4 regions of the Streptomyces sp. NPDC006476 genome follow, and region 2 is predicted to be linked to each of the others. Evidence: riboswitches for the same ligand, from Rfam matches in the RefSeq annotation. Region 2 holds a riboswitch; each other region holds the start of a gene.
What was found. A riboswitch is a leader RNA that binds a small molecule or an ion and turns the genes downstream of it on or off. The one in region 2 is predicted to bind S-adenosylmethionine.
Positions count from the first base shown of each region.

Region 1: another riboswitch for S-adenosylmethionine. It lies ahead of ABZZ74_RS09490 (putative leader peptide); the one in region 2 lies ahead of ABZZ74_RS46240 (aminotransferase class V-fold PLP-dependent enzyme).
Region 3: another riboswitch for S-adenosylmethionine. It lies ahead of thrC (threonine synthase); the one in region 2 lies ahead of ABZZ74_RS46240 (aminotransferase class V-fold PLP-dependent enzyme).
Region 4: another riboswitch for S-adenosylmethionine. It lies ahead of ABZZ74_RS15460 (amino acid ABC transporter permease); the one in region 2 lies ahead of ABZZ74_RS46240 (aminotransferase class V-fold PLP-dependent enzyme).

Region 1 covers NZ_JBEXPK010000006.1:229,924-235,078, reverse strand. The annotation lists gene ABZZ74_RS09505 (NtaA/DmoA family FMN-dependent monooxygenase) at 1-651, shown strand, start outside; gene ABZZ74_RS09500 (LLM class F420-dependent oxidoreductase) at 744-1,667, shown strand; gene ABZZ74_RS09495 (DUF1684 domain-containing protein) at 1,712-2,536, shown strand; SAM riboswitch class IV at 2,588-2,700, shown strand; gene ABZZ74_RS09490 (putative leader peptide) at 2,735-2,851, shown strand; gene ABZZ74_RS09485 (ABC transporter substrate-binding protein) at 3,078-4,697, shown strand; gene ABZZ74_RS09480 (ABC transporter permease) at 4,701-5,155, shown strand, end outside.
Region 2 covers NZ_JBEXPK010000090.1:18,976-24,130, forward strand. The annotation lists gene ABZZ74_RS46220 (hypothetical protein) at 1-109, opposite strand, end outside; gene ABZZ74_RS46225 (rhomboid family intramembrane serine protease) at 266-1,000, shown strand; gene ABZZ74_RS46230 (Lrp/AsnC ligand binding domain-containing protein) at 997-1,278, shown strand; gene ABZZ74_RS46235 (hypothetical protein) at 1,288-2,007, opposite strand; gene ABZZ74_RS46240 (aminotransferase class V-fold PLP-dependent enzyme) at 2,019-3,380, opposite strand; SAM riboswitch class IV at 3,527-3,643, opposite strand; gene trpD (anthranilate phosphoribosyltransferase) at 3,719-4,783, opposite strand; gene ABZZ74_RS46250 (cytochrome bc complex cytochrome b subunit) at 4,914-5,155, opposite strand, start outside.
Region 3 covers NZ_JBEXPK010000007.1:218,108-223,262, reverse strand. The annotation lists gene ABZZ74_RS10650 (trehalose-6-phosphate synthase) at 1-1,056, opposite strand, end outside; gene ABZZ74_RS10645 (glucosyl-3-phosphoglycerate synthase) at 1,141-2,085, opposite strand; SAM riboswitch class I at 2,212-2,366, shown strand; gene thrC (threonine synthase) at 2,385-3,671, shown strand; gene ABZZ74_RS10635 (MoaD/ThiS family protein) at 3,784-4,059, shown strand; gene ABZZ74_RS10630 (cold-shock protein) at 4,502-4,708, shown strand; gene groL (chaperonin GroEL) at 5,047-5,155, shown strand, end outside.
Region 4 covers NZ_JBEXPK010000012.1:27,967-33,121, forward strand. The annotation lists gene ABZZ74_RS15445 (hypothetical protein) at 1-51, shown strand, start outside; gene ABZZ74_RS15450 (putative leader peptide) at 163-273, shown strand; gene ABZZ74_RS15455 (glutathione S-transferase C-terminal domain-containing protein) at 426-1,289, shown strand; SAM riboswitch class IV at 1,355-1,464, shown strand; gene ABZZ74_RS15460 (amino acid ABC transporter permease) at 1,787-2,767, shown strand; gene ABZZ74_RS15465 (amino acid ABC transporter ATP-binding protein) at 2,764-3,561, shown strand; gene ABZZ74_RS15470 (ABC transporter substrate-binding protein) at 3,629-4,657, shown strand; gene ABZZ74_RS15475 (GNAT family N-acetyltransferase) at 4,745-5,155, shown strand, end outside.

The DNA of each region.
Region 1 (5,155 bases), on a different contig from region 2:
GACTTCGACGACGCCCTGGGCTTTGCCGATGACCTCCGACGGCGGCTGCGCGCGGTCGGGCGTCCCGACGACGATCTGCGGATCCTGCCCGGCACCGAGATCATCATCGGCGCGACGGAAAAGGAGGCCCAGGAGAAGAAGCAGTGGATCCGGCTGCAACAGGTCACCCCGGCCACCGCGTTGGGGATCGCCGGGCTGCTGTGGGGCATCGACCTCTCCGACCGTGACGCCGACGGGCCGCTGCCGAAGGAGGACCCGGTCGTCACCGAGAACGACGGCTCCTTCGGCGCCCGCCGGATCGCCGACCCGCGTGCGGTCGTCGCGGAGTGGCGGGCGAAGGCCGAGGCGCACGGCTGGTCGCTGCGTGAGACCGTCATCGCGCTGGGCCCACAGCGCGGGCACGTCGGTACGCCGTCCGGCCTCGCCGACAAGTTCGCCCACTTCGTACGGCACGGCGCGGTCGACGGCTTCAACGTCACGCCGTACCTGATTCCCGACGGCCTCGACGACATCGTCGACCTGCTCGTCCCGGAACTGCAGGAACGCGGGGTCTACCGCACCGAGTACAGCGGGACCACGCTGCGCGAGAACCTCGGCCTGCGTGAACCGCTCACCCACCGGTCCGCCCCGGACCGGCGGCAGGCGGGCTGAGCCCCCACGCCGGGTCTCGTACACATGACTGACAAGAAGCTGTCACACATGAACCGGAATGCGATTCCGGCCGACACCCGTTCTGAACCGACATGACGGTTGGAGTAGTACTCACCGCGTCCGACGCGCCGAACCAGGTCGACGCCGCCGTACGACTGGCCCATGAGGCAGCGGAGTCCGGTGTCACATCGGCCTGGTTCGGGCAGACCTTCGGCGCGGACTCGCCCCAACTTGCGGCGATCGTCGGGCGCGAGGTGCCCGCACTGCAGGTCGGCACCTCCGCGATCCCCGTCTTCGGCCGCCACCCGCTGCTCGTCTCCAGCCAGGCCCAGACCGCCCAGGTCGCGACCCACGGCCGCTACCACCTCGGTCTGGCCCTGGGCACGAAACTGCTGACGGAGACCGCCTTCGGCCTGCCCTTCGAGCGGCCCATCGCCCGGCTGCGCGAATTCCTCACCGCACTGCGGCAGTTGACCGAGACCGGCACGGCCGACTTCCACGGTGAACTGCTGACCGCCACCACCCCGCTCCCGGCGCGGGTACCGGGTGCCGAGAGAGGTGTCCCCCTGCTGGTCGCCGCGATGGGTCCGCAGGCGCTGCGGGTCAGCGGTGAACTGGCGGACGGGATCCTGCCGTACCTGGCGGGACCGCGCGCCCTGGCGGACCACATCGTGCCCGCCCTGACCACCGCCGCGGAGGCCGCCGGCCGCCCCGCGCCCAGGATCGTCGCCCTGGTGCCGGGCGTGGTCACCGACGACGTGGAGCCAGTACGGGCCAAGGCGACCGAGAACCTCGCCTTCTACGAAGACATCCCGTCCTACGCGCGGGTCATCGAACTCTCCGGCGCCCGACGAGCCGCCGACCTCGCCGTGATCGGCGACGAGCGTGCCGTCGAGGCCGAGGTGCGCCGTTACCGCGACGCGGGCGCCACCGAGGTCGTGTTCTCGGGCACCGAGATCGCCGGAGAGGCCGACCGCCGACGCACCTGGCGACTCCTCGGCGAACTCGCCCGCTGAACCAACCCGAAGACCCGACAGCCCCCTGCACGAAGGAGATTCCTTTGACCACCGAGGCCACCACGACCGACCTCCACACCTTCACCGAGACCTGGCTGGAGTGGTACCGGGCCCAGGAGGCCCGACTCTCCGCCCCGCACGGGTTTCTGGCGATCACCGGCCAACACTGGCTCGACGACCGCCCCCAGCGTTTCCCGGACGCCCCCGGCGCCTGGCACACCGGCCCCGACGGGGTCGTCGTCACCCTCGACGACGGCGAGGAACTGGTCGTCGACGGAACCACGGTGCGCGGTGAACACCGCTTCGGCGTGCTGCCCGAGCGCGGCGGCGTCAACGCGGTGTGGGGAGACGCCGTCATCGAGGTCGCCAAGCGCGGCGGCCACGACATCGTGCGCCCCCGACACCCGGACGCGCCCCGGCGTACGGCCTTCACCGGAACGCCGGCCTACGCACCCGACCCGCGTTGGGCCGTGACCGGCCGCTACGTCCCCTTCAACACACCCCGGCCGACCACCGTGGGAGCGGCCGTCGAGGGCCTGGAGCACGTCTACGACGCTCCGGGCAGGATCGACTTCGAGCTGGACGGACGCCAGCTGTCCCTCACCGCGTTCCCCGGCGCCGGCGAGGGCCGGCTGCTGGTGCTGTTCACCGACGCCACCTCCGGGGTCACCACGTACGCCGCCAACCGGGCCCTGTGGCTGGAGCCGCCCGCCGCCGACGGCCGGGTCGTCCTGGACTTCAACCGCGCCACGAACCTGCCGTGCGCCTACACGGACCTGGCCACGTGCCCGCTGCCCCCGGCCGAGAACCGGCTGCCGGTGGCGATCGAGGCCGGTCAGAAGATCCCCCGCGAGCGCGGCGGTTCGTGAGCCGGGCCCGGCCATTGACCAACGGCAAGATCTCTCCGTACGATCACGAGTGGCATTGAGTGTCAGCGTCAAGCCCTGGCTCGCTGACCGGCAACCCTCCCACGCGGTGGGGTGCTCCAGGTGAAAGCCCGGCGGGATCACCGATGATCCCGCAAGCGCGTGGCCCCGTGACCGGGGCCGGACAGGTGGAGGACCGACATGCGGCACGGTGGTGACCTCAGCGCCCGTTTCGCCGGCGCCACTGTGTTCTCCCGGCTCTCGCGTCGGCGCCACATCGATCTCAAGCGCTCGACCAGCTGTCTCTGTCAGGCCTGACGCGCCTTTTCCGCGCTGGTCGCCGTCCGGCACCAGTCGCCGCCGCATCCGTCTGCGCCTGATCCCCGTACTTCGTTTCCGCTGATCCCCGTTCTTCCTTTCCGCTGATCCCTGTCTGCCCAGCGCTCCCCGACATCGGCATCACGCCGATCGGGTCCGCACGCCCCCGCACGGCCGAGTCCCGTACCACCGCCGTGCCTGGTGACACGAGTAGGAGAAGCCCTCCGTGATCGCACTTCCCCATGTCAGAACCTCTCGGTGGGCGGCACTGACCGCCCTTGTGACCACCGGCGCCCTGCTGACCGCCTGCGGATCGGGCGGCGGCGACGGCGGCAGCGGCACCGGACAGCCCAGGTCCGGCGGCACCCTGACCTTCGCGGTGGGATCGGACTCCGGCTGCGTGGATCCGCAGCAGGTCGCCAGCAACGAGACCATCTACTCGGTACGCCAGATCGTGGACTCCCTGACGGACCAGGACCCGAAGACCGGCAAGATCGTGCCGTGGCTGGCGAAGAGCTGGGACGTCAGTCCCGACACCACGACCTTCACCTTCCATCTGCGTTCCGGAGTGACCTTCAGCGACGGCTCGAAGCTGACCGCGCAGGTGGTCAAGGACAACTTCGACGCGGTGCCGAAGCTCGGCGCCCTGGGCACGCTCGCCGAGGGCTACCTGAGCGGCGTCAAGAGCACCACCGTGGTCGACCCGCTCACCGTGAAGGTGACCTTCAGCCAGCCCAACGCCCAGTTCCTGCAGGCCACTTCAACGCACTCGCTCGGCATCGAGTCCTCGGCCAGCGTGAAGAAGACCCCGCAGCAGAAGTGCAGCGAGGGGGTGACCGGCTCCGGACCGTTCGTGCTGAAGCAGTACGTGCAGAACCAGTCCCTCACACTCGCCAGGCGCACCGGATACGCCTGGGGATCATCACTGTGGTCCAAGAAGGGCGAGGCATATCTCGACAAGCTGGTGTTCAAGGTCGTGCCGGAGGCGGGTGTGCGGGCCGGCAGCCTGCAGTCCGGTCAGGTGGACGCCGTCTCCAGCGTCGGCAAGGCCAACGAGGCGGCCCTCAAGGGCGGTCAGGTCACCCTCCAGCGACGGGCCAACCCCGGGGTGGTGTTCGGTCTCGGCCTGAACAACTCCCGGCCACTGCTCAAGGACGCCAAGGTACGCCAGGCGATCCTCCACGCCATCGACCGGCAGCAGATCGCCGACACCGTGTTCCCGACCGGCACCCGGCCGGCCACCAGCATCCTCGCGCACACCACACCCGACTACACCGACCTCGCCTCCGGCCTGACCTTCGACGTCACCAAGGCCAAGTCCCTGCTGGACGCGGCCGGCTGGAAGACCGGAAGCGACGGCATCCGCGCCAAGGGCGGCCAGAAGCTGAGTCTGACGATCAAGTGGTTCCCCAACGCGGCCACCAACCAGCCCGCGCTGGAACTCATTCAGCAGCAGCTCAAGACCGTCGGTGTCGATGTGGCCCTCAAGCAACTCCAGGTCACGCAGTTCGCGCCGACACTCCAGTCGGGCGACTACGACGCGGTGTGGGGGAACGTGACCCGCGCCGACCCCGACATCCTGCGCAGCTCCTTCTCCACCAAGCTGGCCAACTTCTACCACCTTTCCCCGAGTTCCCTGGACACGGCACTGTCCGAGCAGGCCGCTACCGTCGACCCGGCCAAGCGCGGGCAACTGGTCACCGAGGCACAGCAGTTGATCGTGCAGAACGCCTACTACGCTCCGGTGGTGGAGCTCCAGACCCAGCTGGGCGTGTCGAAGAAGGTGCACGACCTGGACTTCGACGCCTCCAGCCGGCTCCAGCTGCACGACACCTGGATCGGCTGACGCATGCGCCGCTATGTGGTCAAACGGCTCGCGCAGGCGGTCGGCGTGCTGTGGGCGGCGTACACGGTCTCGTTCCTGGTGCTGGACTACCTGCCGGGCGACCCGGTCACGGCGATGGCCAGTGCCGGGATGGACTCGGGGCAGGTCGACCCGAAGAAGATCGCCGCCCTGCGGCACGAGTACGGCTTCGACAAGCCGGTGCTGGTGCAGTACGCCGAGTACCTGGGCCGGGCGGTGCGCGGGGACTTCGGCGACTCGGTGTCCACCGGTCGTGCGGTGACCTCGACGCTGGCCGACGCCCTGCCGCAGACCCTGCAGTTGACCGGCGCGGCCCTGCTGCTCGCGGTGCTCCTCGGCGGCGGTCTGGCGGTGGTGGCGACGTACACCACTCAGCGCGGGCTGCGGCAGCTGCTGCTGTCGCTGCCGCCGCTGGGGGTGTCCGTCCCGACGTTCTGGGT
Region 2 (5,155 bases):
GGTGGACGTACTCGACGACCTTCGACGAGCGGGTCACGTCGAAGCGCGTGAGGTTGCCGCAGAGGGTGCAGCGCCACCGCGTCGTGGCGGTCGGCAGGGGAACCGTCATCGTGACTGTTCGCTTTCCTTCTAGTCTCCGTGACGCCCCAGCTTCCCTGGAGCGTGTGGCCGTAACCCTACGGCCTGCCGACGACTCACCGCTGGTGCGTTCACGGCGGCGAGGCGGTCTGGGCGGCTGCGTCCTGTTACGTCATGCTCTGTGTTCATGATCGGCAACTGGGACGTGACCGTCGGCAGAGTGCTCCGCACACCCTCGGCACCGGTGACGTACGGGCTGATCGCCCTGTGCTGTCTGCTCTTCCTGGCCGGGCCCGCGGCGGGGCTGAACCCGGCCTACGGCACCGGGGACGCGCTGCTCGCCGCGCAGCGCGCCTACTTCCACCGCTGGGGCGTGGTCCCGGCCGAGCTGTTCCAGGGCTCGCCCCGGGCCGCGCTCACCCCGGCGACCGCCCTGTTCGTGCACGGCAGCTGGGTGCACCTGCTGGGCAACATGCTCTTCCTCTACGTCTTCGGGGCGATGGCCGAGGAACGGATGGGCCGGATCCGGTTCACGCTCTTCTACGTCGGCTGCGGCTATCTGGCCCTGCTGGGCTACGCGGCCGCCAACGCCGCCTCCGAGCAGTCCCTGGTCGGTGCGTCCGGGGCGATCTCGGCGGTCCTGGGGGCGTTTCTGTACCTTTTCCCCGGGGCCCGGGTGACAAGCCTGCTGCCCTTCCTGTTCTTCCTCCCCCTCCGCTTCCCCGCCTGGGTCGTCCTGCCCTTCTGGGCGTCCCTGCAGTGGCTGGCGGCGGGCCGGGCGCCCCAGGGGCCCGGGGTGGCGTATCTGGCCCACCTGGTGGGCTTCGGCCTGGGCTTCCTCTACGCGTGGGCCCGTTTCCGCCGTACGACTAGAGTGAGGGCCGCCCCTGCTCCGGCCCCCGAGGGAGAGAACCAGCCGTGATCACCGCGATCGTCCTCATCAAGACCAGCGTGGACCGGATCCCCGAGATCGCCGAGCGGATCGCCGCGCTGGACTCCGTCAGTGAGGTCTTCTCCGTCACGGGCACCTACGACCTGATCGCCATGGTCCGGGTCAAGCAGCACGAGGACCTGGCGGAGGTCATCCCGGGCTCCATCAGCAAGATCCCGGGCGTCGAGGCCACGGACACCCATGTCGCGTTCCGGACCTACTCGCAGCACGACCTGGAGGCCGCGTTCGCGATCGGCCTGGACTCCTGACACCCCGCCCTACTCCGCGGGCCGGTGCAGCCGGCCCCAGAGGGTGACCAGCGCGCCCCAGTTCACCACCTGCCAGGCCGGGATGTCTGCGGAGTGCGGGACGCCGTCCTCGTCGGCGCCGCGCACCGTGAGGTTCGCGTCCCGCCGCGTCGCCCACCAGGACCGGGGTACGGACGGGTCCGGCAGGTCGACGGCAAGTGTGGGCTCCTCCAGGCCGGACCAGGTCAGGAGCGTCCGCCCGCGCGGCAGCCACAGCCCCCGCGCGTCCGCCGTGAGCGGGCCGAAGGAGACCTGCCGGCCCTCCTCGATCCGGGCGAGCAGACCGGGCGTCTGCGCCCGGCCCACCCGTCGCCGCACGTGGTGGACGGCGGCGCGGATCGACGCGTTCTCGGCGCGTTGCTCGTCCGGCTCGTGAAGCTGCCACTCGTCGAGGACGAAGGAGTGTTCCGCGCCGTCGGCGAACCGCGCCAGGTGCCGGTGGCCGAAGGTGTACCAGGGCGGGCCGTGCTCGGGGTCCCGTCTCAGGGTCAGGTCGATCGTGGAGCGCCAGTGGGTCACCTGCTCCCAGCGCCGGGCCCGCGCCCCCGGCACCGACACCAGCCCCTCCTCGTACAGGTACACCGGTGCCGTACGGAGCAGCCGCGGCCGACGGCGCGCGACGGCCACCGCGAGGAGCTCCCCGAGTTCCCCGGCCGACGCCGACTCACCTACCGCGGCCGGAATCCCCACACAACGGATGATTACACGGCCGGCACGCAGCGGCCGTCCTCGGTGCGGTATGTCCACTTCGCCCCGTCGCTCACCAGTTCCCGGACGGCGTTCACGAAGCGTTCCACGTGCTCGTCGGGGGTGCCGGCGCCGAAGCTGACCCGGATCGCGTTGAGGGACTTCTCGCCGGGGGCGGCCTCGGGGGCGCCGCACTCGCCCTGGGTCTGGGGGTCGGAGCCGAGGAGGGTGCGCACCAGCGGGTGGGCGCAGAAGAGGCCGTCGCGGACGCCGATGCCGTACTCGGCGGAGAGGGCGGCGGCGAAGTGGGAGCTGTTCCAGCCCTCGACGACGAAGGAGATAACGCCGACCCGGGGCGCGTCGTCGCCGAAGAGGGACAGCACCTTCACCTGCGGGACCTCCGCCAGGCCCGCCCGCACCTTCTCGATCAGGTGCCGCTCACGGGCGACCAGGGTGTCGAAACCGGCCTCTGTCAGCGCCTTGCAGGCCGAGGCGATGGAGTAGGCGCCGATCACGTTCGGGGAGCCCGCCTCGTGCCGGGCGGCGCTGTCGTGCCACTCCACGTCCACTCCCCCGTCCTCGCGGCGGGTGACCTTGCGGCTGGCGCCGCCGCCCGCGAGGTAGGGGTCGGCCGCGCGCAGCCAGTCGGCGCGGCCGGCCAGGACGCCGGAGCCGAAGGGGGCGTACAGCTTGTGACCGGAGAAGGCGACCCAGTCGACGTCCAGGTCACGGACGGAGACGGGGTGGTGCGGGGCCAGCTGGGCGGCGTCCAGCACGATGCGGGCGCCGTGCGCGCGGGCGGCGGCGGCCAGCTCACGGACCGGCCACAGTTCGCCGGTGACGTTCGATGCGCCGGTGACGCAGACCAGGGCCGGGCCCTGAGGGTCACGGTCGGCGAGAGCCTGCTCCAGGGTCGCCACGGCCTGCGCCGGGGTGCGCGGGGCGTTGAGGTAGGTGACCCGGGCGTCCTGCCAGGGCAGCAGGCTGGCGTGGTGCTCGGTCTCGAAGACGAAGACCTGGCAGTCGGCGGGGAGGGCGCGGGCCAGGAGGTTGAGGGAGTCCGTGGTCGAGCGGGTGAAGACCAGCTGGTCGTCGGCGCGGCAGTCGAGGAACTCGGCGACGGTCCTGCGGGCGTTCTCGAACAGGTCGGTGGAGAGTTGCGAGAGGTAGCCCGCACCGCGGTGGACGCTGCCGTAGTACGGGGCGTACGCCGCCACGTCGTCCCAGACGCGCTGCAGGGCGGGGGCGCTGGCCGCGTAGTCGAGGGCCGCATAGGTGACTTCGCCGCCCGTCACGAGCGGGACGGTGACATCCCGGCCCAGAACGGGCAGCGGGGCACAAATGGTCTGGACGGAGGCAGCGGTGGAGACAGACATGGGGGAACTCCCGTGAAAGGCAGAGAAGAAGGTGAGAAGTGGGTGCGCGGAGGCGGGGCTCGGCGGCCCTATCGCATTCGCTTGCTCACGGGAGACTCCCTCGATGACCAGGATCCCTGGGCTGTGCTCATCTCAAGAGCGTGAGGGATCCGCGCTTGCCGTAGACCTCGCTGCCTACGGCCTGGTCTTCACCCGGGGCACCCCGCCACGGACGGAGGGTTGCCGGACAGTCGGCCGGGGCCTCATGACTGTCACTCATGACCTGGAAGAGAACGTACGTGAGGTGATCGCGGTCCCGCAACCCGTGTCCGGATGACGGGACCGCGACCTTGAGTCGGCTACTTGTTGCTGGCCGCCACCCAGCGCTCCAGCGCCCGCTTGGCCGCCCCGGAGTCGATCGACTCCGCCGCCCGGTCCATGCCGGCCCGCAGCTGCTCGGCCAGGGTGCCGGGACCGGGATCGAGGGCCACGAGGGCCGCCGCCGAGTTCAGCAGGACGGCGTCCCGCACCGGGCCCCTCTCGCCGTCCAGGAGACGCAGGGCGACCTCCGCGTTGTACGAGGGGTCGCCGCCGCGCAGAGCCTCCACCGGGACGAGGTCGATGCCGACGTCACGGGGGTCGAAGGTCTCCTCGGTGACCTTGCCGTCCCGGACGATCCAGACGTGGGACGTGGCCGTGGTGGTCAGCTCGTCGAGGCCGTCGTCGCCGCGGAAGACGAGCGAGGAGTTGCCGCGCTCGGCCAGCACGCCCGCGATCATGGGTGCCAGACGTGGGTCTGCGACACCGACCGCCTGGGCCTTGACCTTGGCCGGATTGGTCAGCGGACCGAGGGCGTTGAAGACCGTCCGGATGCCCAACTGGCCGCGGGCGGCGGCCACATGCCGCAGCGCCGGGTGGAACTTCACGGCGAAGCAGAAGGTGATGCCGGCCTCCTCCGCGACCTCGGCCACCCTCTGCGGGGTGAGGTCGAGGTTGACGCCCAGCTTCTCCAGCACGTCCGACGCGCCCGACGCGGACGAGGCCGCCCGGTTGCCGTGCTTGACGACCTTGGCGCCGGTACCGGCCACCACGATCGCGGACATCGTGGAGATGTTCACCGTCTTCGCGCCGTCGCCACCCGTGCCGACGATGTCGACCGTGCGTCCCGACACCTCGATCACGTTCGCGTGCTCGTACATCGCCCGGACCACGCCGGTGATCTCCTCGACGGTCTCGCCCTTGGCGCGCAACGCCACGACGAACCCGGCGATCTGTGCGTCCGTCGCCTCGCCGCGCATGATCTGGTCCATGGCCCAGGCCGTCGCGTCGGCGCTCTGGTCACGGCCGTAGAGCAGGGCGTTCAGTACCTCGGGCCAGGAACGGCCCGCCGCGGTGTCGCCTCCAGCGGGGGTCACAGCGCTCATGAGGCCGCTCCTGGGTGTCGTAGAAGTGACGCAGTGTGGGCCCACCCTATCCAGGTCGGCGCACGAAGAAGGGCCCCCGTCCGGTGTTCGGACGGGGGCCCTTCCGCCGTGGCGTGGCGAGCCGCAGCGATCAGTGGTGGCCGTGGCCGCTCGTGATCTCCTTGTACTCCTCGACGGTCGGCTTCGGGATCTGGGACTCGTCGCCGTAGTACGCCTCGCTCAGCTTGGCGCGCAGCTTCTCGGAGCCCTTGACCTTGCGCTCGACACCGTTCTCGTCGACCGTCGGGCCGATCTCGACCGGCTTGTACTGCTCGTGCGCCGTGAGGGTGTGCAGCGCCTCCTGGCTGAGCGGCTCGTGGACCTCGATGAACT
Region 3 (5,155 bases), on a different contig from region 2:
CGCGAAGTCGTCCTTCACGTGCAGCACCACGGGGGTCCAACCAGGCGTTCCGTACCGGGAGTTGATCTCCTCCGCCAGCCGCTGCACCTCGGCGGTGTAGTCGCGGTACACGGCGAGGTCCTGCCGCGAGGGGTAGGCGAAGGCCACGTGCACGACCCGCTCCCGCCACTCCGGGTGGTCGTCGAGCAGCTGCCGGTACGCCAGCAGCCCGCGCACGATGTTCTTCGACAGCTCGGTCCGGTCGACCCGCACGATCGTCTTCCGGCCCGCACCGATCTCCTCGCGCAGGGCGGCCATCCGCTCCACGACGTCGTTTTCGTGCGAGCGCTGCCGCAGGAAGTCCGCGTCCGCCCCGAGCCCGTGCACGCCGACCTCGGTGTTCCCGAGCCCGCCCACCAGTTCCGTACAGGCCGTGAACGCGTCCGCCCAGCGCCGGGTCAGGAAGCCCAGCCGGTCGGCGCCCAGCATGCCGCGCAGCACCTGCTCCGCGATGTCGTCCGGCAGCATCCGGAAGTAGTCCACCGGCGCCCACGGCGTATGCGAGAAGTGACCGATCCTGAGGTCCGGGCGCAGCTCGCGCAGCATTCCCGGCACCAGCGTCAGGTGGTAGTCCTGCACCAGCACCGCGGCGCCCTCCGCCGCCTCCTCGGCCAGCGCCTCGGCGAACGCCCGGTTGTACGTCTCGTACGACGCCCACTGCCGTCGGAACTCCGCGTCGAAGACCGGCTCCAGCGGGGTCTGGTACAGCATGTGGTGGACGAACCAGAGCACCGAGTTGGCGATGCCGTTGTACGCGTCGGCGTGCACGTCGGCCGGGATGGCGAGCATGCGCACGCCCTCCTCGCCGACGCCCTGCCGTACCGCCTCCCGGTCGCCGTCGGACAGCGCGGAGCACACCCACAGGGCGCCCGCGTCGGGCCCGATCGCCGACAGACCGGAGACCAGCCCGCCGCCGCCCCGTTTGGCGGCCAGCGAGCCGTCCTCCTGTACCTCGTACGAGACCGGGCCGCGGTTGGACGCGACCAGCACCTGATGAGCGCCGTGCGTGGAAGCCATACGCCTCAACCTAGCCCGGCCCGGAAACACTCAAACGTATGGCCGGTTCACGGCCTCGCCCCGTATACGGCCCGCTCCGAGGGGTTACGCGACCTTGCGCTCCGCGTACTCCGCGATCTCCGCCATGGGCGGCCGCTCCTCGGTGTCCACCGAATAGGTGCGCGGCTCGAAGCCGTCCTCGCCCCGCTCGAACTGGGTGAGGGAGGGACGGATGAGGTGGCCTCGGGCGAGCCGGAGCTGGGCCGTGCGGTAGATGGCGGCGGCCATGCGGCCCAGGGCCTGTCCGTCCTGGTGCCGGTGCTTGCGGACGCCGACGTCGACCTGGGCGAGGGCGTCGAGGCCGACCAGGTGCAGGGCGTCGACCAGCATGCCGAGTTCCACGCCGTAGCCGACGGGGAAGGGCAGCTGTTCCAGCAGGCTGCGGCGGGCCGCGTACTCGCCGCCGAGCGGCTGGACGAAACCGGCCAGTTGTGGCCAGTGCATGTTGAGCAGCGGGCGGGCCATGAGTTCGGTGACCCGGCCGCCCTGGCCGCTCGCGCCGGCGAGCGGGCGGTCGTACATGCCCTTGACCAGGTCGATCCCCGGGTCGGTGAGCAGCGGGCCGACGATGCCGGAGACGAAGTCGGAGGAGAACTCCTTCAGGTCTGCGTCGATGAAGCAGACGATGTCCCCGGTGGTGGCCAGCAGCGAGCGCCACAGCACCTCGCCCTTGCCGGGTACGGCCGGGAGGCGGGGCAGGATGTCGTCGCGGTGGACGACCCGCGCGCCGGCCGACGCGGCGACCGCCGACGTGCGGTCGGTGGAGCCGGAGTCGACGACCACGATCTCGTCGACCAGCGGGACCTGCTGCATCAGGTCGTGACGGATGATCGCGACGATGTCGCCTACCGTCTCCTCCTCGTTCAGCGCGGGCAGCACGACGGACACCGTCCGGCCCGTTCGTTGCTTGGCGGCCAGGATCTGGTGGAGCGGTCGGTCGGTGACGGACCAGGAGCGGGTGCTCAGCCAGCGCTCGACTTCTTCCAGCACGTAGGCGGCTCCTCACTTGTCTCGCGGTTCGGACGACTCTCTCAACTGTCCTGGCCTTCGGTTACAGTCTTGAACAACGTCGATGACCATCGCATGTCCGAGGTCATTGAACGTACAACCGAATACCGCTCATCCAGAGGGGCAGAGGGACACGGCCCGATGAAGCCCCGGCAACCCTCCAGCCGGTCTCGTAGATCGACGTTGATCATTCCGCGAGGCTCCCGGCTAGGGAAGGTGCCAAATCCGTCTCACGGCGAGATGCGTCGTGAGGAAGATGAGGAGAAAGGGCCTCGCCTCACATGGCTGCGCAGACTGTTGCAAGCACCACCGACTCCCAGGCCGTCGACCTCGGTCCCGCCGCGGCGCTGAGCTGCCGCGAATGCGGCCACCGGGTACCGCTCGGCCCGGTCTTCGCCTGCGAGGAGTGTTTCGGCCCGCTCGAGATCGCGTACGACTTCTCGGTCTACGACACCGAGGAACTCCGCAAGCGGATCGAGGCGGGACCTTCGAACATCTGGCGTTACGCGCCGCTGCTGCCCGTTCCGGCGGACGTGGCGACCAAGCCGAACATCAACCCCGGCTGGACCAAGCTCGTCAAGGCCGACAACCTCGCGCGCGAGCTGGGCGTGACCGGTGGCCTGTACGTCAAGGACGACTCCGGCAACCCGACGCACTCCTTCAAGGACCGTGTCGTCGCCCAGGCCCTGGAGGCCGCGCGCGCCTTCGGCTTCACCACCCTCTCCTGCTCCTCCACCGGCAACCTCGCGGGCGCGGTCGGCGCCGCCGCCGCCCGGGCCGGCTTCCGTTCCTGCGTGTTCATCCCGCACGACCTGGAGCAGGGCAAGGTCGTCATGGCCGCGGTCTACGGCGGTGAACTCGTCGGCATCGAGGGCAACTACGACGACGTGAACCGCTTCTGCTCCGAGCTGATCGGCGACCCGGCCGGCGAGGGCTGGGGCTTCGTCAACGTCAACCTGCGGCCGTACTACGCGGAGGGCTCCAAGACCCTGGCGTACGAGATCTGCGAGCAGCTCGGCTGGAAGCTGCCCGACCAGCTGGTGGTGCCGATCGCCTCCGGCTCCCAGCTGACGAAGATCGACAAGGGGCTGCAGGAGCTGATCAAGCTCGGGCTCGTCGAGGACAAGCCGTACAAGATCTTCGGCGCGCAGGCCGAGGGGTGCAGCCCGGTCTCCGTCGCGTACAAGGCGGGGCACGACGTGGTCCGGCCGCAGAAGCCGAACACCATCGCCAAGTCGCTGGCCATCGGCAACCCGGCGGACGGCCCGTACGTCCTGGACATCGCACGGCGTACCGGCGGTGCGGTGGAGGACGTGAACGACGAGCAGATCGTCGATGCGATTCGGCTGCTCGCGCGGACCGAGGGCATCTTCGCGGAGACCGCCGGTGGGGTGACCGTCGGAGTGACGAAGAAGCTGATCGAGGCGGGTGTGCTGGATCCGGCGCTGACGACGGTCGTGCTGAACACGGGGGATGGGCTGAAGACGCTGGATGCGGTGGCCGGGACCGGGTTGACTGCGACCATTCGTCCCAGCCTGGAGTCGTTCCGCGAGGCTGGTCTCGTATAACCCGTCGTCGTCTGCGGGCCGGTCGGGGCTGGTCGCGCCCACGCGGCGGTAGCCGCACATTGGACACAGCCCCGCGGCCCTTGAAAGCCATCACCCGACCGGAGGTCTCATCGTGAGCGTCAACGTCCGCATCCCCACCATCCTGCGCACCTACACCGGCGGCCAGGCCGAAGTGAGCGCCGAAGGCGCGACCCTGGCCGAGGTCATCGCCGATCTGGAGAAGAACCACACCGGGATCGCCGCCCGGGTCCTCGACGACCAGGGCAAGCTGCGGCGGTTCGTCAACGTGTACGTCAACGACGACGACGTGCGGTTCGAGCAGGGGCTGGAGACGGCCACCCCGGACGGTGCGGGCGTCTCGATCATTCCCGCGGTCGCCGGCGGCTGACCGGATGACCGATCATTACCGTCGGTAACAGCGATTACCGAGTGTTCATCGAATTGCCTCCTCCGCGAGAGAAACGGAGGGGGCAATTCTGCATGGTTGAGCACGGTACAGTTGGGGAACCTGCTGCCTCCCGCATGCCGAACGCATATGAGTGCCGTCTCCGGATGCGATGAGAAGTAGCCAAAGTGTGCGCGTCTTTTGCGCCTTATGCGCCCTTTATGGGGCCCGACTTGCCCTGAATTCGGGTGAATTCTCACTACATTCCGGACCCCTGACGTCCAGAATTCTCGTCCGATTGACCTGTTGCAGACGGCAGTTGGACAGATACATTCAGCCGCGGTCGACGCGTTCCGGCGCACGCCCCCAAACCGTGGGGGGTGAGGTCTGACCCGGACCCGCGAAGTGCGGGTCTGTGCAAGGGCCAGTAATAGGGGAGTTAGGCATGGCTCAGGGCACCGTCAAGTGGTTCAACGCGGAGAAGGGGTACGGCTTCATCGCGGTCGACGGTGGTGCGGATGTTTTCGTCCACTACAGCGCCATCCAGATGGACGGGTACCGCACCCTGGAAGAGGGCCAGCGGGTCGATTTCGAGATCTCGCAGGGTCAGAAGGGGCCGCAGGCGGACATGGTCCGACTCGCGACCAGCTGAAGCACGCGCCGGGTAGATAGCAGCGTCGTTCTTCTGTTTTCTTCGAAGGGCTCGTACCCCATGGGGAGTCATGGGTACGGGCCCTTCGGCATGTCTGCGTCAAGCGGCCCCGGATCCCCTGCGAGACCTGCCCAGTACCCGGGAGGCGCTTGCACTCGGCATGCCCGAGTGCTAATCATTGGCGTTAGCACTCTGAAGGTGAGAGTGACAAAGAAGGACCGGGTCGGTGAGGCCCGCAGGCCGGGTGGGGCAAGGAACCCACGGGTCGGCGAGCCGTCCGTCGCGGGCGCGGGCGCGGTCCGAAGGAATCACCCCCAGTCCTGGAGGGACCACTTCACATGGCCAAGATCATCGCGTTCGACGAGGAGGCGCGGCGCGGCCTCGAGCGCGGCATGAACCAGCTCGCGGACGCCGTGAAGGTGACGCTCGGCCCCAAGGGCCGCAACG
Region 4 (5,155 bases), on a different contig from region 2:
GTCGGTACGGGGACCCCGTACACGACCGTCGACACCGCTCATCTCCGCTGACCTCACCGGGAAAGTCCACGGGGGCGTCCGCCATGCGGGACGCCCCTCTTGACGTGGTTCGCGGTCGGATCGACACTCACTGAGGGAATCCTAGTGAATAGGTAGGGAAGCATGAGGCGCCTTGAACCGGTCACCGTCCGCGTGGTCCGTTCGCCTCTTCTGACCTCCCGCCGCCACATCGATCTGCTGCGAGTCTGCAGCGCGATCAGGCCCCAGGGCTGAGCCGCGGCCCTTCCCGCGCCGGCACCGCCCCCTCGGGGGCGCCCCGTCCGGCGCGCACGGGTGAGCCCTGCTCCCAGGACCGCCGCCCCATTCCCGCCCGCCCGACGTCGCTTCCGCCGCGCGTACGTCCGCGCCCGCTCCCGGGGAGAATCATGACCATCGCACCGCTGGCCGCCCACGCCACCGACCGACCCGCGCCCGCCTTCCGGGGCCGCATCGGCCGGGACGCGCGCAGCGGCCACTACGCCGTTCCGGGCCGCTACCGCCTCCATCTGTCGACCGCCTGTCCCGACGGCCTGCGCATCGCCGTCACCCACAGCCTGCTCGGCCTGGACACCGTCTGTCCGGTGACCCACCTGCCCGCCGTACCCGACTGCCCCGAAGGCGGCCACTCGGCCCTGCGGCCGCTGTACGAGGCCAGCGCCCACCGCTACCGCGGACCGGCCGTCGGACCGGTGCTCAGCGACGACTGGTCCGGACGGATCGTCAGCACCCACGCACCGGACATCATGCGCGACCTCGCCCGCCGTTTCTCCACCGGCGGTACCTCCCTCCACCCGTGCGGCGCGGAGTCGGAGATCGAGGCCGTGGAGCGGATGTGCCGGGAGGGGATCGAGGAGGCGGCGCAGCGGGCCGGGTCGGCCGGCGAGGACGCGGTGGTATGTGACACCGCACTGACCACCCTGCTCGACACCCTGGGCGCCCTCGACCGCTGGCTCACCGGCCGCACCTACCTGATCCGTGACGAAGTCACCGCGGCCGACGTCGAGTTGTGGGCCGCGCTGGTCCAGCTCGACACCGTGCACCGCAACCACCTGGACGCTGCCGCCGTCCAGCGCATCGCCGACCATCCCGCTCTGTGGGCCTACGCCCGCCGGCTCACCGCCCACCCGGCGTTCGGCGGCCATCTCGACCTCGACGGCATCGAGCGCCGTCACCACGCCCGCTGCCGGGGACTGGAGGCCGCCGGAGCGGCCGTACGGATCCTGGACTGGACGGCCCACCGCACCCGTTAGCCGTTCCACCTGGTGGACGGGCGTTGACATACGTTCGGGCAATTGTTTTAACTAGCAATCAGAACGGTCATGAGCGTCAGCGACAAGCCCTGGCTAGCTGACCGGCAACCCTCGCACCGCGGTGGGGTGCCCCAGGTGACGACCGGACCGGATGACCTTTCGGTAAGCGCGAGGCCCACACGGGCCGGAACAGTGACGGTGACGCCATGTACGCAGCTCCCAGGACGGCCACGTGCCGCCCACAGGGCTGCGTACGGCCGTACCCGAACCCTCTCGTCGCCGATCGCGCCGTCGATCTGCTCCGCGTGAACAGCGCACTGTGTACCGCATCGGGCCGTGCCCGCTGTCGGGGCTGACCTCTTCCCGCAGCCCGCATCCCCTGACGAACACCGCGACGCGGTGTGCCGTCGTCCTTCCCGCCCCCGGTACCCCGCTGTCGCGTCCGCCGCCGCATGCCGCCGCGCCGTCCGGGGTGTCCGACCCAGCCGGAGCCCACCATGAGTGAACCCCCTGGCGCCACCGTCACGCTCGCGCCGACGTCCGCCGCCGACGAACCGTCAAAGCCCCTCACCGCCCAGCGAGTTCTGCCGCTGCGGCGCCCCGGACGCTGGATCGCCACCGCGGTCGTCCTCGTCCTGGTCGCCCAGTTCGTGCACGGCCTGGTGACCAACCCGTTCTACCAGTGGGACCGCTGGGGCTACTGGTTCCTGCGTCCCACCATCCTCGACGGCCTGGTGATCACTCTTGAAGTCACCGCCTACAGCGCGGTGTTGGGCCTCCTCGGCGGCATCCTGCTCGCCCTCGCCCGGCTGTCGAGGAGTCCGGTGCTGCGCGCGGTCAGCTGGACGTACATCTGGGCGCTGCGCTCCATCCCGCTCATCGTGGTGCTGCTCTTCCTCTACAACTTCAGCGCCCTGTACAAGACGTTGAGCGTCGGCATCCCCTTCGGTCCGGCCTTCTTCTCCTTCGACGAGACGAAGCTCGCCACCGACATGGCCATCGCCGTCATCGGCCTCAGCCTCAATGAGGCGGCCTACGCGGCCGAGGTCGTCCGCGGCGGCATCCTCTCCGTCGACCAGGGCCAGCACGAGGCGGCTGCGGCGCTCGGCCTGCCGAAGGGCTACCAGTTCCGGAAGATCGTCTTTCCGCAGGCGCTGCGCTCGATCATCCCCAACTACGTCAACCAGCTCATCGGCCTGATCAAGGGCACCTCGCTGGTCTTCTACGTCTCCCTGCTCGACCTGTTCGGCTCCGCGCAGACCATGGGCTCCACCTATCCCGGCGACATCGTGCCGCTGCTGCTGGTCGTCACCGTCTGGTACCTGATCCTGACCAGCGTCGTCTCCGTCGTCCAGTTCTACGTCGAGCGGCACTACGCCCGCGGTGCCACCCGCAGCCTGCCGCCGACACCGCTGCAGAAGCTCCGCACCGCTCTCACCGAGCTGCGGGCCCGTATCCGCCGGGAGGCCGCCGTATGACCACCGACACCATCGAGGCTCTGGCGAACGTCGAGGCCGCCACCGTCGAGGTGCACGACGTGCACAAGTGGTACGGCACCCACCGGGTGCTGGACGGCGTCGACCTGACCGTCCGCCCCGGCGAGGTCACCGTGATCCTCGGCCCCTCGGGCTCCGGCAAGTCCACCCTGCTGCGGGTCATCAACCACCTGGAGAAGCCCGAGATCGGCCACGTCAGCATCAACGGCGAACCGATCGGCGTGAAGCGGCAGGGCAACCGGCTCAAGGAGCTCAGCGAGCGGGCCATCCTCACCCAGCGCGGACGGATCGGCTTCGTCTTCCAGAACTTCAACCTCTTCCCGCACCTCACGGTCCTGGACAACGTGGCCGCGGCCCCGGTCGCCACCGGCCGGCTCGGCAGGACCGAGGCCCAGGAACTGGCCCGGGAACTCCTCAGCCGCGTCGGCCTCGCCGACAAGACCGGCGCCTACCCGCGCCAGCTGTCCGGCGGCCAGCAACAGCGCGTCGCCATCGCCCGCGCCCTCGCGCTGCGCCCCGGCGTCATCCTCTTCGACGAGCCCACCTCCGCCCTCGACCCCGAACTGGTCGGCGAGGTGCTCGCCGTCATCAAGGACCTGGCGACCAGCGGCACCACCCTCGTCATCGTCACCCACGAGATCGGCTTCGCCCGCGAGATCGCCGACCGGGTCGTCTTCATCGACGGCGGCCGGATCGTCGAGCAGGGCCCGCCCTCCGAGGTCCTCGACAACCCTCGGCACGAGCGGACCAGGGACTTCCTCAGCAAGGTCCTCTGACCCGCCACACCCTTCAGCCCTCCCCCCAGCCACCACTCTCATCACCTTCCAGCGACAAGGAACGGCCATGTCCATCCACTTCACCCGACGCAGCCTGATACGCGGCATCACCGCGGCGACCGCCGTCGCCTCCCTGGCCACCGGGCTCGCCGCCTGCGGTGGCAACAGCGACGCGGCCACCTCCACCGACGCCGCCGCCAAGACCGGCGAGGTCGTCATCGGCCAGGTCTCCAACGGCGCCGCCCAGCAGACCTCCATCAAGGTCTCCGAGGTCAAGTCCATCAGCGCCGAACTGCCCGCGGCCGTCAAGAAGAGCGGCAAGCTGGAGATCGGCATCGGCGCCCTGCCGGCCGGCTTCCCGCCGCTGGCCTACGTGGGCAGCGACCAGAAGACCCTCACTGGCTCCGAGCCCGACCTCGGCCGTCTGGTCGCAGCGGTCTTCGGACTCAAGCCCGAGGTGAAGAACTCCACCTGGGAGAACCTCTTCGTCGGCATCGACAGCGGCAAGGTCGACGTGGCCTTCTCCAACGTCACCGACACCGAGGAGCGCAAGAAGAAGTACGAGTTCGCCTCCTACCGGCAGGACAACCTGGCCTTCATCGTTCCGAAGAAGAGCACCTGGAACTTCGACGGCAACTACGAGAACCTCGCCGGCAAGACGGTCGCCGTCGGTTCCGGCACCAACCAGGAGAAGATCCTCCTGGAGTGGAAGGCGAAGCTGGCCAAGGAGGGCAAGAAGCTCACCGTCAAGTACTTCCAGGACAGCACCAGCACCTTCCTCGCCCTGAACAGCGGGAAGATCGACGCGTCCTTCGGCCCCAACCCCGGCTTCGCCTACCACAACCGCCAAGTGGCCAACACGCCCAACGCCACGCGCACGGCGGGCACCTACTCGGGCGCGGGTGCCAGCCTGCAGGGCCTGATCGCGGCCACCGCGAAGAAGGACAGCGGCCTGGCCAAGCCGCTCGCCGACGCCATCAACTACCTGATCAAGAACGGTCAGTACACCGAGTGGCTCAAGGCCTACAACCTCTCCAACGAGGGCGTGGCCAAGTCCGAGGTCAACCCGCCCGGACTGCCGCTCGACAACTCCTGACCACCGCGCGCCGGGGGCTCCGCCGCCGCTCCGCGGTGGAGTCCCCGCGCCGGACATCCCGAGCCGCACACCGGAGACCGCCACACCATGTCCGTCATCGCCCTCGACGCCAACTCCTCGCACCTCCTGGACAACCCCGCCTGGGCCGCCCTCACCGGCCCGCACGCCCGCTTCGCCGAACGCGTCGGCCAAGCCGTCCGCTACCAACAGGACGTGGCCCCCTTCCACGCCCTCTCCGACGAGGACGACCCGCGCGCCTGGACCGACCTCGCCGCGCTCGTCGGCCCCGGCGGCACCGCCGCGGTACGGGGCGTGACCGAGGCGGCGGAGGGCTGGGAGGTCGTGCGCACCGGGCACGGCGTCCAGCTCGTGGACACCGCCCTGCGCGCCGAGCCCGATCCCGAGGCCGTACGGCTCGGCCCCGACGACGTGCCCGAGATCCTCGACCTGGTCGCCCGCACCGAGCCGGGCCCCTATCTGCCCCGCACCGTCGAACTG